DNA from 3 places in the Leucobacter iarius genome. Region 1 is predicted to be linked to each of the others. Evidence: predicted binding sites of a transcription regulator. Region 1 holds the regulator's gene; each other region holds the start of a gene.
What was found. Region 1 encodes HrcA, which represses chaperone genes, less so after heat shock. Its sites were predicted from a motif close to TTNGCACTCGNNNNNNNCGAGTGCNAA; they were not measured.

Region 1 (4,093 bases):
CCCGAGCCCGAGCCCGAGCCCGACGCGCCCGCCGCCGAGAAAGCGCCAGCCGACACCGACGCCGTCGCGCCCGCCGCAGCGGAGGTTCCCCGGGTCGAGCCGCACGACGCGGCACCCGTGACCGCGAAGTCGTGGGGCAAGTCGAAGGGCAGGGCCCAGGGCGGCAAGTCGCCCGGCTCGAAGCCGCACGGCGGCAAGAACCGCGGCAAGTCGCGCGGCGGCAAGGGCTAGGCGTGCCCAGCATCCTTCCGGAGGGCGATCCCGCTCCCTCCGACGGTTCGCTTCCGACGAGCGTGCTCGACGGCGCCTCGGATCGCGCCTTCGGCGTCTACGTGCATGTGCCCTACTGCCGGGTGCGCTGCGGCTACTGCGACTTCAACACCTACACGGCGAGCGAGCTGGGCGGGGGAGCGAGCCAGGCCGGGTATGCCGCAGAGGCCGCGACCGAGCTCTCCTTCGGCGCTCGCGTGCTGCGCGAGTCCGGCCTGCCCGAACGGCGGGTCTCGACCGTGTTCTTCGGCGGCGGGACGCCGACGCTGCTCCCGGCCGGCGACCTCGCTTCGATGCTCGGTCGCATCCGCGACGAGTGGGGGCTGGCCGCCGGCGCCGAGGTGACCACGGAGGCGAATCCCGATTCCGTCGACGCCGCCTACCTGCGCACGCTCGCCGACGCGGGGTTCACCCGGGTGAGCTTCGGCATGCAGTCCGCCGTGCCGAGCGTGCTCGCCACCCTCGACCGCACGCACACCCCCGAACGCATCCCGCTGGTCGTCGAATGGGCGAAGGAGGCGGGCCTGCAGGTCAGCCTCGACCTGATCTACGGGACTCCGGGCGAGCGGATCGGCGACTGGGAGCGATCGCTCGACGTCGCGCTCGCCTGCGAACCCGACCACCTCTCGGCCTACGCGCTCATCATCGAGCAGGGCACCAAGCTCGCGGCGCAGATCAAGCGCGGGCAGGTCGCCGCCCCTGACGACGACCTCCATGCCGAGATGTACGAGCTCGCCGACGCGCGGATCGCCGACGCGGGGCTGCACTGGTACGAGATCAGCAACTGGTCGCGCACGCCCGAGACCCGATCCCGCCACAACCTGTCGTACTGGACGGGCGAGGACTGGTGGGCCGCGGGCCCGGGCGCGCACAGCCACATCGGAGGCGTCCGCTGGTGGAACGTGAAGCACCCCGCCGCGTACTCGCAGCGGATCGCCGAGGGCATCTCGCCGGCGCACGCCCGCGAGACGCTCGACGCCGAGTCCAGGCGGACCGAGCGAATCCTGCTCGAGACTCGGATCTCGGACGGGCTCGACGCCTCGGTGCTCCGCCCGGAGGAACGGCGGGCGGTCCCGGGGCTCATCGCGAGTGAACTCATCGACGGCCCGGCGGCGATCCGCGGCCGGATCATCCCCACCCTGCGCGGCCGTCTGCTCGCCGACACCGTGGTGCATCGGCTACTCGGTTCCGCCGACGGCTGAATCGGGGTGACGCGGCGGCCACGAGCGGGCCGTTCCGCGGGGTCGGTGGGATAGACTTGGCACTCATCGATTGCGAGTGCCAGTCGACGGGTGCCGACCCGATCCACATCGAACGCCGGCGAGGAGGTGCGTGATGGTCTCGGAGCGCAGTCTCGCCGTGCTGCACGCGCTGGTGGGCGACTACGTCGAATCGAACGAGCCGGTGGGCTCGAAGTCGATCGTCGAGCGCCACAGCTTCGGCGTCTCCGCCGCCACCATCCGCAACGACATGGCGCTGCTCGAGGACGAAGAGCTGATCGCAGCGCCGCACACCTCGTCCGGTCGCGTTCCGACCGACAAAGGCTACCGGCTCTACGTCGACACGCTCAGCCGCTTCCAACCGTTGAGCGCCGGTCAGCGGGCCGCGATCGAACGCTTCCTCGGCGAATCGAGCGACCTCGACGACGCCATGGCCCGCACCGTGCGGCTGCTGGCGCAGCTCACCAACCAGGTCGCCGTGGTGCAGTACCCGTCGCTCAAGCGCACGGCGGTGCGCCACATCGACCTCGTCGCCGTTGGCGAGGCCCGCGTGCTCTGCGTGCTGATCCTCGGCACCGGCGTGGTCGAGCAGCAGGTCGCCGCCCTGCCCGCGGTGCGCGTCACCGAGGCCTGGGTGCACGGCCTGCGCGAGCGCATCGCCGGCGCGGTGATCGGCTCCGATCTCGAGAGCGCGGTGCAGGCGGTCGAGCTGCTCGACCGTACCGTCGAGGACTGGGCGGAACTCGCCGAGGCCGAGCTGGTGCGCAGCGTGCTCGCGGTCGTCATCGGACAGCTCCGGGCGAACCGCAGCGAGCGCATCGCGATCGCGGGCGCCGCGAACCTCTCGCGCGGCGCCGACTTCTCGGGCAGCCTCTCCACGGTGCTCGAGGCGATAGAAGAGCAAGTCACCCTGCTCCGACTGTTCGGCGAGATGGCGCAGGAGGGCCGCGAGGTCTCGGCGTCAATCGGTCGCGAGAACGAGCCGTACGGGCTCGAGAGCGCGTCGATCATCGCCTCCGGCTACGAGGACGACTCGAGCACGCCCTCCCAGCTCGGCGTGCTCGGCCCGGTGCGCATGGACTACGCCGGCAACATGGCGGCCGTGCGCGCGGTCGCGAGATACCTGAACCGGACCCTCGGCGAGGGCTAACCCAGGGTCGCGACCCGGGAGCACCCGGCGCCCGCGACCGACGAACTTCATCCACCATCGAATCGATGAGAGGAGCCGCACACCGTGGCGGACCACTACGAGACGCTCGGCGTCGCACGCGACGCATCGCCCGAAGAGATCAAGAAGGCCTACCGGCGCCTGGCGCGGGAGCTGCACCCCGACGTGAATCCGAGCGAGGAGGCGTCCGAGCGCTTCAAGGGCGTCACGCACGCCTACGACGTGCTCAGCGATCCCAACGAGCGCCGCCGCTACGACATGGGCGGTTCCGAGGGCGGCGCGTCGATGGGCGACTTCGGCGACATCTTCGAGACGTTCTTCGGCGGCGGCGGATTCGGCGGCGGCCAGCGCGGTCCCCGATCGCGTGCGGAGCGCGGGGACGACGCGATGATCCGCGTCGACGTCTCGCTCGCCGAGGTGATCTTCGGCGTGCAGCGCGAGGTCAGCATCAACACCGCCGTGCTCTGCGGCACCTGCTCGGGCAGCTGCTGCCAGCCGGGCACCGTGCCGGTCACCTGCGACGTCTGCCACGGCTCCGGCCAGGTGCAGCGGCAGGTGCGTTCGCTGTTCGGCAACGTGGTCACCAACCATCCCTGCGGTTCCTGTCACGGCTACGGCACCATCATCGAGCACCCCTGCGTGGAGTGCGGCGGCAAGGGGCGCGTGCGCGAGCGCCGCACCCTCAACGTCGACATCCCCTCGGGCATCGACACCGGCACCCGGCTCCAGATGCGCGGCGGCGGCGAGGTCGGCCCGGGCGGCGGGCCCAACGGCGACCTGTTCATCGAGTTCCGGGTCACCCACCACGACATCTTCAGCCGCGACGGAAACGACCTGCTCTGCACGCTGCAGGTCGGCATGACCGACGCGATCCTCGGCACCGAGAGCACGGTCACCGGCCTCGACGGCGAAGTGCAGGTCGAGGTTCCCGCCGGCACCCAGTCGGGCGACGTCATCACGGTCCGGGGCCGCGGCATCCAGGGGCTCCGATCCACCGCGCGCGGCGATCTGAAGATCGCGGCCCAGGTGGTCACGCCGACCAAGCTGTCCAACCGCGAGAAGGACCTGGTGCGCCAGCTGGCCGCGCTCGGCAAGGACGACGGACCCAAGCTGGGGGAGTTCCAGCAGGGCTTCTTCGGCAAGATCCGCGACCGCTTCTTCCGCCAGGGCTGACGGCGGGGCGGGCAGCACCGTGGCGAATCTGTACTACGTCGAGCGCGGGACCGCGCTGGCCGTCGGCGCGACCGTCGAGATCGGCGGCGAAGAGGGCCGTCATGCCGTGCGGGTGAGCCGGCTCCGCGTCGGTGAGCGGATCCTGCTCGGCGACGGTGCGGGCGCGATCGGCGGGGGCGTCGTCGTGCGCACGGACCGCGACCGCTTCGCGGTCGAGCTCGACGAGGTGCGGACCGACGCCGAGGCGAGCCCGCGGGTGACC
Region 2 (4,093 bases), on a different contig from region 1:
CCGAGGACGCGCCGGCGACGAGCGCCTTCGCGATGTCGCCCGAGTACTGCAGGCCGCCGTCCGCGATCACGGGGACGCCCGCGGGCGTCGCGGCGCGCGCGGCCTCGTAGACCGCGGTCACCTGCGGCACGCCGACACCGGCGATCACGCGGGTGGTGCAGATGGAGCCCGGCCCGACGCCGACCTTCACCGCGTCCGCGCCGGCCTCGACGAGCGCCTTGGCGCCGTTGTAGGTCGCGACGTTGCCGCCGATCACGTCGATGTGCGCGAACGCGGGATCGGCCTTGATCTTGGCGATGATGTCGAGCACGCCCTTGCTGTCGCCGTTGGCGGTGTCGACGACGAGCACGTCGACGCCCGCGTCGAGCAGCGAGGTGGCGCGCTTCCAGGCGTCGCCGAAGAAGCCGACCGCGGCGCCGACGCGCAGGCGACCCGCGTCGTCCTTGGTGGCGTTCGGGTACTGCTCCTCCTTGTCGAAGTCCTTCACCGTGATGAGCCCGGTGAGGCGACCCGACCCGTCGACGAGCGGCAGCTTCTCGATCTTGTGCTGGCGGAAGATCTCGGCGGCGTCGCTGCGGCTCATGCCGGTGCGACCCGTGATGAGGGGCATCTTGGTCATCGCGTCGCCGACGCGCACGCGGGAGCGCTCGCCCGGATCGATGAACCGCATGTCGCGGTTCGTGATGATGCCGAGCAGGGTGCCCTGCTTGTCGACGACGGGCAGGCCACTTACGCGGTACTCGCCGCAGAGGGCGTCGACCTCGGCCACGGTCGCGTCGACCGTGGTGGTGACCGGGTTCGTGATCATGCCGGCTTCGCTGCGCTTGACGCGGTCGACCATCTCGGCCTGGTCCTGGATGGACAGGTTGCGGTGGAGGATCCCGAGGCCGCCGTTGCGGGCCATCGCGACCGCCATGCGCGTCTCGGTCACGGTGTCCATGGCCGCCGAGATGAGCGGGATCCCGAGCTCGATCCGGCGCGTGAGCCGGGTCGAGGTGTCGGCCTCGCTGGGGATGACGTCGGTGTGCGCCGGAAGCAGCAGCACATCGTCGTAGGTCAGACCGGTGAACGCGAAGGGATCGCGCTGTTCCATGGAGCCTCTTTCCGGGTCGGGATCGTTGCGAGGAGAACGGCGCATCCGCTGCCGTTGCACCATTCTAAACGCTGGACCCCCGCCGCTTCTTCCCGCGGGTTCCCAGGCGGCTATCCGCCGAGGGCGATCGGCCCCGTCTTGGGCTCGGCCGTCACCCGCGCGTTCGGCCCGCGCCGCAGCGTCGCGACCATGTCGACGACGAGGAACACGAGCGCGATCCAGACCCCGATGAAGCCGATCCAGCGCGCCGTCGACATCTCCTCGTGCATGACGAAGTAGCCGAACAGGAACCCGATCACCGGGGTCATGAACTGCAGGAAGCCGATGTAGGTGAGCGGGAGCCGCTGCGCGGCCTCGCCGAACAGGATCAGCGGGACCGCGGTGACGAGCCCGCTGAGCAGCACGAACACCGTCACGAGCGTGCCGTGGGAGAACGCGCCGAGCCCCGCGGGGAGCGCGGCGAGGATCGCGAGCTGCGTGAGCCCCACGGGCACCGAGACGATCGTCTCGACGGTGAGCCCCGTCACGCCGTCGACCGCGTCGATGCGCTGGTGCACGACGCCGTAGAGCCCGAACGACACGGCGAGGCCGATCGCGATCCAGGGGAACTGGCCGTAGGCGACCGTCGACACGAGCACGCCGAGACCGGCGATGGAGACCGCGATCCACTGCAGGCGCGACAGCTTCTCGCGCCAGAAGATCACGCCGAACAGGATCGTGAACAACGGATTGATGAAGTAGCCGAGGGCCGTTTCGAGCACGTGGCCCGAGATCACGCCGATGACGAAGAGCTGCCAGTTCGCGTAGAGCAGCAGCGATGCGAGCGCCAGCGCGCCGAGCTTCTTCGGCGAGCGCAGGATCCCGGCCACGGCGCCCCAGCGCCGGGTGATCGTGACGATCAGCGCGCAGATGATGAGAGTCGTGATGACCCGCCACGGCACGACCTCGAGCGGGTTCACCGCCGCGATGACGGTGAAGAAGAGCGGGAAGGCTCCCCACATGAGGTAGGCCCCGAATCCGAAGGCCAATCCCGATCTGAACCGCGTCGTCGCCCCGTTTCCGCTCATCGATCCAGTCTAGTGATCGACGCGGACCCGGTCGATGCGCCCGCGGACGATCCCGTACGCGAAAGCTGGCGGAGCGAACAGAACGGGCCCCGGAGGCGATGCCTCCGGGGCCCGTGTTCGCGCGGCCGGAAGGCCGCGGAGCGCTTAGCGGGTGACGACCGCGAGGACGTCGCGAGCCGAGAGCACGAGGTAGTCGGCGCCGCCGACCTTGACCTCGGTGCCGCCGAACTTCGAGTAGATCACCACGTCGCCGACCGCGATATCGAGCGGGACGCGAGCGCCGCTGTCGGAGACGCGGCCGGGGCCCACTGCCACGACCTCGCCCTCCTGGGGCTTCTCCTTGGCGCTGTCGGGGATGACGAGGCCCGAAGCGGTGGTCTGCTCGGCCTCGACCTGCTTGATGACGATTCGATCCTCGAGCGGCTTGATGGCAACCGACACGATTGACCCCTTTTCTGACGTGAACTGAAGATTGTGCGAGCGCCCGGAGGAAACCGGGCGTCGTGTGAAGTCTAGGGTCTGGTTTGGCACTCCTGCAAGGCGAGTGCCAGCGAATGCGCAGGTGATCGCGAGGGGCGAACGCGCGCGATCCGGCGGCGCCGTCCCGGAAACGATTCCGGCCGTGCGCACGGGCGCTCACGGCGCGGCATGCGAGGATGTTCGGCAACGGCCGGGAACTCCCCGGCATCCGCCGCCGACGGCCCGAGGAAGAAGTACGAGATGTCGTTCCCCACCGACCCCGCCCAGCCCCCGCAGCAGCCCGAGCAGCCGGCCGCGCCCGAGCAGCCGGCTCCGCCTGCGCAGCCCGCGCAGCCCGAAGCTCCGCAGTTCGTCGCCCCGCAGCCGAACGCCCCGCAGGCTCCGGCGCCGCAGGCCGCGCCGCAGCAGCCCTACGGCGCTCCCCAGCCCTACGGCGCTCCCCAGCCCTACGGTGCACCGCAGCAGCCGTACGGCGCTCCCCAGCCCTACGGTGCACCGCAGCAGCCGTACGGCGCGCCGCAGGCCCCGTACGGAGCGCCCCAGCCCGGCGCCGTCCCGCAGTACGCGGCGTACCCCGCTCCTCCGGCCACCAACACGATGGCGATCATCGCGTTCATCGCGTCGTTCTTCATCCCGCTGCTCGGCATCATCCTCGGGCACATCAGCCTGAGCCAGATCAAGCGCACCGGTGAGAACGGCCGAGGCCTCGCGCTCGCCGGCACCATCATCGGATACGTGTGCACCGCGATCGTCGTGCTCTGGATCGGATTCTTCATCGTGATCTCGGTGATCGCCGCGGCGTCGTCCAGCGGCTACTCCTACTCGAGCTACTGAGCACCCGCTCGCGCACTCGACCGAGAGGAGGCCCCGGACCAGCGTCCGGGGCCTCCTCTCGGTTTCACAGACTCCTGATGACACGGGAAAACCGCCATGTCGTATGGTGGAAGCGCAGCAGGTATCGGCTGCACGAACGAGATCCGGAGCTCAGCATGTCGAACGCCACCCCGCAGGAGCCGCAGAACACCGGCGCGCAGCCCACTGTTCCGCAGCCCACCGCACCGCAGCAGCAGTTCACCGTTCCGCAGCCGACCGCGACGCAGCCCTACGCCGCGACGCAGCAGTACCCCGCGGTCCCGCCGCAGCCGGCCCCGGCCTACAGCGCCGCCCCGCGCAAGCCCGAGGCCACCACCATGGGCCTTACCAACACCTACGCGGTCCTGGCCATCATCTTCGCGTTCATCGCGCCGCTCGCGGGCATCATCTTCGGGCACCTCTCGCTCGGCCAGATCAAGCGCACGGGCGATGCCGGCCGCGGCATCGCGCTCACCGGCCTCATCGTCAGCTACGCGTACTTCGTGCTGATCGCGCTCTTCTTCATCTTCTACATCGGCTTCATCGTCGTGCTGATCGGCACCGCCGGCACCGCGTTCACGCACTCGAGCACGTACTGATC
Region 3 (4,093 bases), on a different contig from region 1:
GGGCCTTACTCGGCTGTGCGCAGCGATCCCTGCTCGGGACCGGGAACCCGGTCCCGGGTTCCTCATATCTATCTTAGGCTAGGCTAACTTGGTCGTCAGATCTGGAGGTGTGCGATGCCCCCGATGCGCCGAACCACCCGTGCGCACCGATCCCGAACGCGGGCAACCGCGCTCCTCGCGATCGCGCTCGCCGCCTCCCTGGGCCTCGCAGGCTGCCAGACCGGCGGCGACCCGAAGGCATCGTCCGGGCAGCAGAAGGTCGACCTTCCGCCGCTCTCGACGCTCACCCCTGTCGCGAACCCGCGCACGGTCGAGGGGCCGGCCACCGCCGTGATCGGCGGCCCGAGCCTGCCCCCGCTCTCGGCGAAGGCCGAGGCGAAGCTCCCCGTGACCGTCACCTCGCACGATCCCGGCGGCGACCGCCGGGTCGAGGTGAAGGACACCTCCCGCGTGATCGCCCTCTCGCTGACGGGCACCGTCGCCGAGCTGGTCTCGGCCTACGGGCTCACCGACCGGCTCGTGGGACGCGACGTCTCGACCGAGCTCCCGGGCACCGAGGACCTGCCGGTGGTGACCAAATCCGGTCACACGATCGACGCCGAGAGCGTGCTCGCGCTGAACCCGACCCTGATCCTCACCGACGGATCGATCGGTCCCACCGACGTCGTGCTGCAGTTGCGCGACGCCGGGATCACGGTCGTCACCGTGACCCGATCCACCGATCCGAAGAGCACCGACGTCGCTGCGAAGGAGATCGCGGCGGCGCTCGGCGTCGCACCGCTCGGCGACGAGCTCACCGCGGAGCTCGATGCCGCCATCGCCGCGAAGGAGGAGGAGATCCGGCCGCTGGTGCCGAAGGATCCGGCCAAGCGCCCGCGCGTCGCCTTCCTCTATCTGCGTGGCACCGCCGGGGTCTTCTACTTGTTCGGCGAGGGCAGCGGCGCGGACAGCCTGATCCAGGGGATCGGCGCGGTCGACGTCGCGAAGGAGATCGGCTGGGTCGGCGAGAAGCCGATGACCAGCGAGGCCCTCATCGCGAGCGACCCAGATGTGCTGCTCGTCATGACCGGCGGGCTCAAGAGCGTCAAGGGCGTCGACGGCCTGCTGGCCGCCCAGCCGAGCATCGCGCTCACGCAGGCCGGCAAGCACCGTCGCATCATCGACGTCGACGACACGCTCGTCTTCGCGGGAGGCACGCGCTACCCCGACGTGCTCGACGGCCTCGCGCGGGCGATCTACACCGACGGATCCGCCAGGTCGTAGACCGCGGTTCCCTACCCGGAACCTGGCAGATTCCACGTGTACGCTGTGCTGAGTGCTGGGCCGCTGCTGGCCGCCCGACACCGGACGACTAATGGGAGACACGCGTGACGGGTGAACTGACGGAGGCTTCGAGTGCGACTCGACGCCCCAATCGGCTGCCGGAAGACCGCTTCGACCGCGTCCAGCACACCCGCAGGGCGGGTGCGCATCGGCTGACCGCGCGTCCGCGCAGCTTCTGGACCTATGCGGTCGCCGCACTCGTCGGCACCGCCATCTGCGCCACCGCCGGCATCTTCGCGCTGCAGGCTGCGAGCAGCACGGGCGAGGTCCGCCTGCCCACGGGGAAGACGACGACCACGGCCACCGAGGCAGCCAAGCTCGATCCGAAGGCGACGGTCGCCGTCATCAACGGCACCTCCACCGACGAGCTCGCGGGCGGCGTCGACAGCGTCATCACGAAGGAGAAGTGGGGTCAGGTCAGCTTCTCGGGCGATGCGGCGAAGCGCGACGTCAAGATCTCGGCGATCTTCTACTCCGACGACGCCGATCGGCCCGCGGCCGAGGGGCTCGCGAAGAAGCTCGGCGGTCTCTCCTCCTACAAGTCGTCGAGCTACGACAGCTACCAGGTGAAGCTCGTGGTGCTGCTCGGCGCCGACTACGCGGGGCCGGGCAAGGCCGAGGCCGCGAAGATCGTGAGCGGGCAGACCACGGCTCCGGATCGCGGTGCGGGGACGACCACTCCGTCGACCGGCGCCGGCGACGAGCAGGCTCCGGCCCAGTAGCCGCAGGGGTTCGCCCAGCGTTCTCCCGGTGTTCGCCGAGCGCGAGCGTCTCCGCTTGCACTCCCCAATGGTGAGTGCCAAGATTGGCTTAGCACTCGGTTCTCCCGAGTGCTAATACCCAAGTGCTTCAGGCGACGCACCACCGCGCGTCGCCCACCACGACCGACCGGGAGGGTCGACACATGGCAAAGATCATTGCGTTTGATGAGGAAGCGCGTCGCGGACTCGAGCGGGGTCTGAACATCCTCGCCGACACCGTCAAGGTGACGCTCGGCCCGCGCGGCCGCAACGTCGTGCTCGAGAAGAAGTGGGGCGCCCCCACGATCACCAACGACGGCGTGTCCATCGCCAAGGAGATCGAGCTCGACGACCCCTACGAGAAGATCGGCGCCGAGCTCGTCAAGGAGGTCGCGAAGAAGACCGACGACGTCGCAGGCGACGGCACCACCACCGCCACCGTGCTCGCTCAGGCGCTCGTGCGCGAGGGCCTCCGCAACGTCACCGCCGGTGCCGACCCCATCGCGATCAAGAAGGGCATCGAGAAGGCCGTCGCGGCCGTCTCGGCTCAGCTCCTCGAGAACGCCAAGGAGATCGAGACCACCGACCAGATCGCGGCGACCGCTTCGATCTCGGCCGCCGACGAGCAGATTGGCAAGCTGATCGCCGAGGCGATCGACAAGGTCGGCAAGGAGGGCGTGGTCACCGTCGAGGAGTCCAACACCTTCGGCACCGAGCTCGAGCTCACCGAGGGCATGCGCTTCGACAAGGGCTACCTCTCGGCGTACTTCGTCACCGACGCCGATCGCCAGGAGGCGGTCTTCGAGGATCCCTACATCCTCCTCGTCAACAGCAAGGTCTCCAACATCAAGGACCTGCTCCCCGTCGTCGATCCCGTGATCCAGTCGGGCAAGCAGCTCCTCATCATCGCCGAGGACGTCGAGGGAGAGGCGCTCGCGACCCTCGTGCTCAACAAGATCCGCGGCATCTTCAAGTCCGTCGCCGTCAAGGCTCCGGGCTTCGGCGACCGTCGCAAGGCCATGCTGCAGGACATCGCGATCCTCACCGGCGGCCAGGTCATCTCGGAGGAGGTCGGCCTCAAGCTCGAGAACGCCACCCTCGACATGCTCGGCACCGCCCGCAAGGTCATCATCACCAAGGACGAGACCACCATCGTCCAGGGTGGCGGCGAGGAGGAGGCGATCCAGGGTCGCGTCCAACAGATCCGTCGCGAGATCGACAACACCGACTCGGACTACGACCGCGAGAAGCTCCAGGAGCGCCTCGCGAAGCTCGCCGGCGGCGTCGCCGTCATCAAGGCGGGCGCTGCGACCGAGGTCGAGCTCAAGGAGCGCAAGCACCGCATCGAGGACGCCGTCCGCAACGCGAAGGCTGCGGTCGAAGAGGGCGTGCTGCCCGGCGGCGGTGTCGCGCTGATCCAGGCCGGCAAGGACGCGTTCGCGTCGCTCGAGCTCTCGGGCGACGAGGCCGTCGGTGCCAAGATCGTGCAGGCGGCCATCGAGGCTCCGCTGCGTCAGATCGCGCTCAACGCCGGCCTCGAGCCGGGTGTTGTCGCGGATCGCGTCGCCAACCTGCCCACCGGTCACGGCCTGAACGCCGCGACCGGCGAGTACGGTGATCTGGTGGCCCAGGGCATCCTCGATCCCGCCAAGGTCACCCGCTCGGCGCTGCAGAACGCCGCGTCGATCGCCGGCCTGTTCCTCACCACCGAGGCGGTCGTCGCCGACAAGCCCGAGCCCGCCGCCGCGGCTCCGGCCGATCCCGGCGCGGGCATGGACTTCTAAGTCTCAGCCTCTGCGCGAAGCGGGGTCGCACCTTCGGGTGCGGCCCCGCTTCGCGTTTGACGGGCGTCTTGCGTCTTGCGTCTTGCGTCTTGCGGCTTGTGTTGCGGGTCTTGGCGTTCGTGCGGTGCTTTTGCGCTGGCGCGGTGCTTGAGGAGCGCATTCTGTCCGACTGAGTGCAAATTCACTGCCCGACTGGTGCAGCCGGGCGCCCCAGCGGAGGAGGGTGGGCGCTGCGTTTGCCGCTCG

Region 2: groES (co-chaperone GroES) is a predicted target of HrcA. The motif match lies at 2,685-2,711, and genes of this name have one in related genera.
Region 3: groL (chaperonin GroEL) is a predicted target of HrcA. The motif match lies at 2,134-2,160, and genes of this name have one in related genera.

The regions. Positions count from the first base shown of each region.
Region 1 is NZ_BAAAOB010000002.1:54,932-59,024, forward strand. It holds gene ABD169_RS09465 (DUF1990 domain-containing protein) at 1-231, shown strand, start outside; gene hemW (radical SAM family heme chaperone HemW) at 234-1,472, shown strand; gene hrcA (heat-inducible transcriptional repressor HrcA) at 1,606-2,640, shown strand; gene dnaJ (molecular chaperone DnaJ) at 2,725-3,831, shown strand; gene ABD169_RS09485 (16S rRNA (uracil(1498)-N(3))-methyltransferase) at 3,851-4,093, shown strand, end outside.
Region 2 is NZ_BAAAOB010000001.1:1,313,256-1,317,348, reverse strand. It holds gene guaB (IMP dehydrogenase) at 1-1,093, opposite strand, end outside; gene rarD (EamA family transporter RarD) at 1,204-2,160, opposite strand; gene groES (co-chaperone GroES) at 2,305-2,601, opposite strand; gene ABD169_RS05815 (DUF4190 domain-containing protein) at 2,881-3,474, shown strand; gene ABD169_RS05810 (DUF4190 domain-containing protein) at 3,630-4,091, shown strand.
Region 3 is NZ_BAAAOB010000004.1:132,539-136,631, reverse strand. It holds gene ABD169_RS13705 (heme/hemin ABC transporter substrate-binding protein) at 124-1,263, shown strand; gene ABD169_RS13700 (LytR C-terminal domain-containing protein) at 1,368-2,045, shown strand; gene groL (chaperonin GroEL) at 2,228-3,847, shown strand.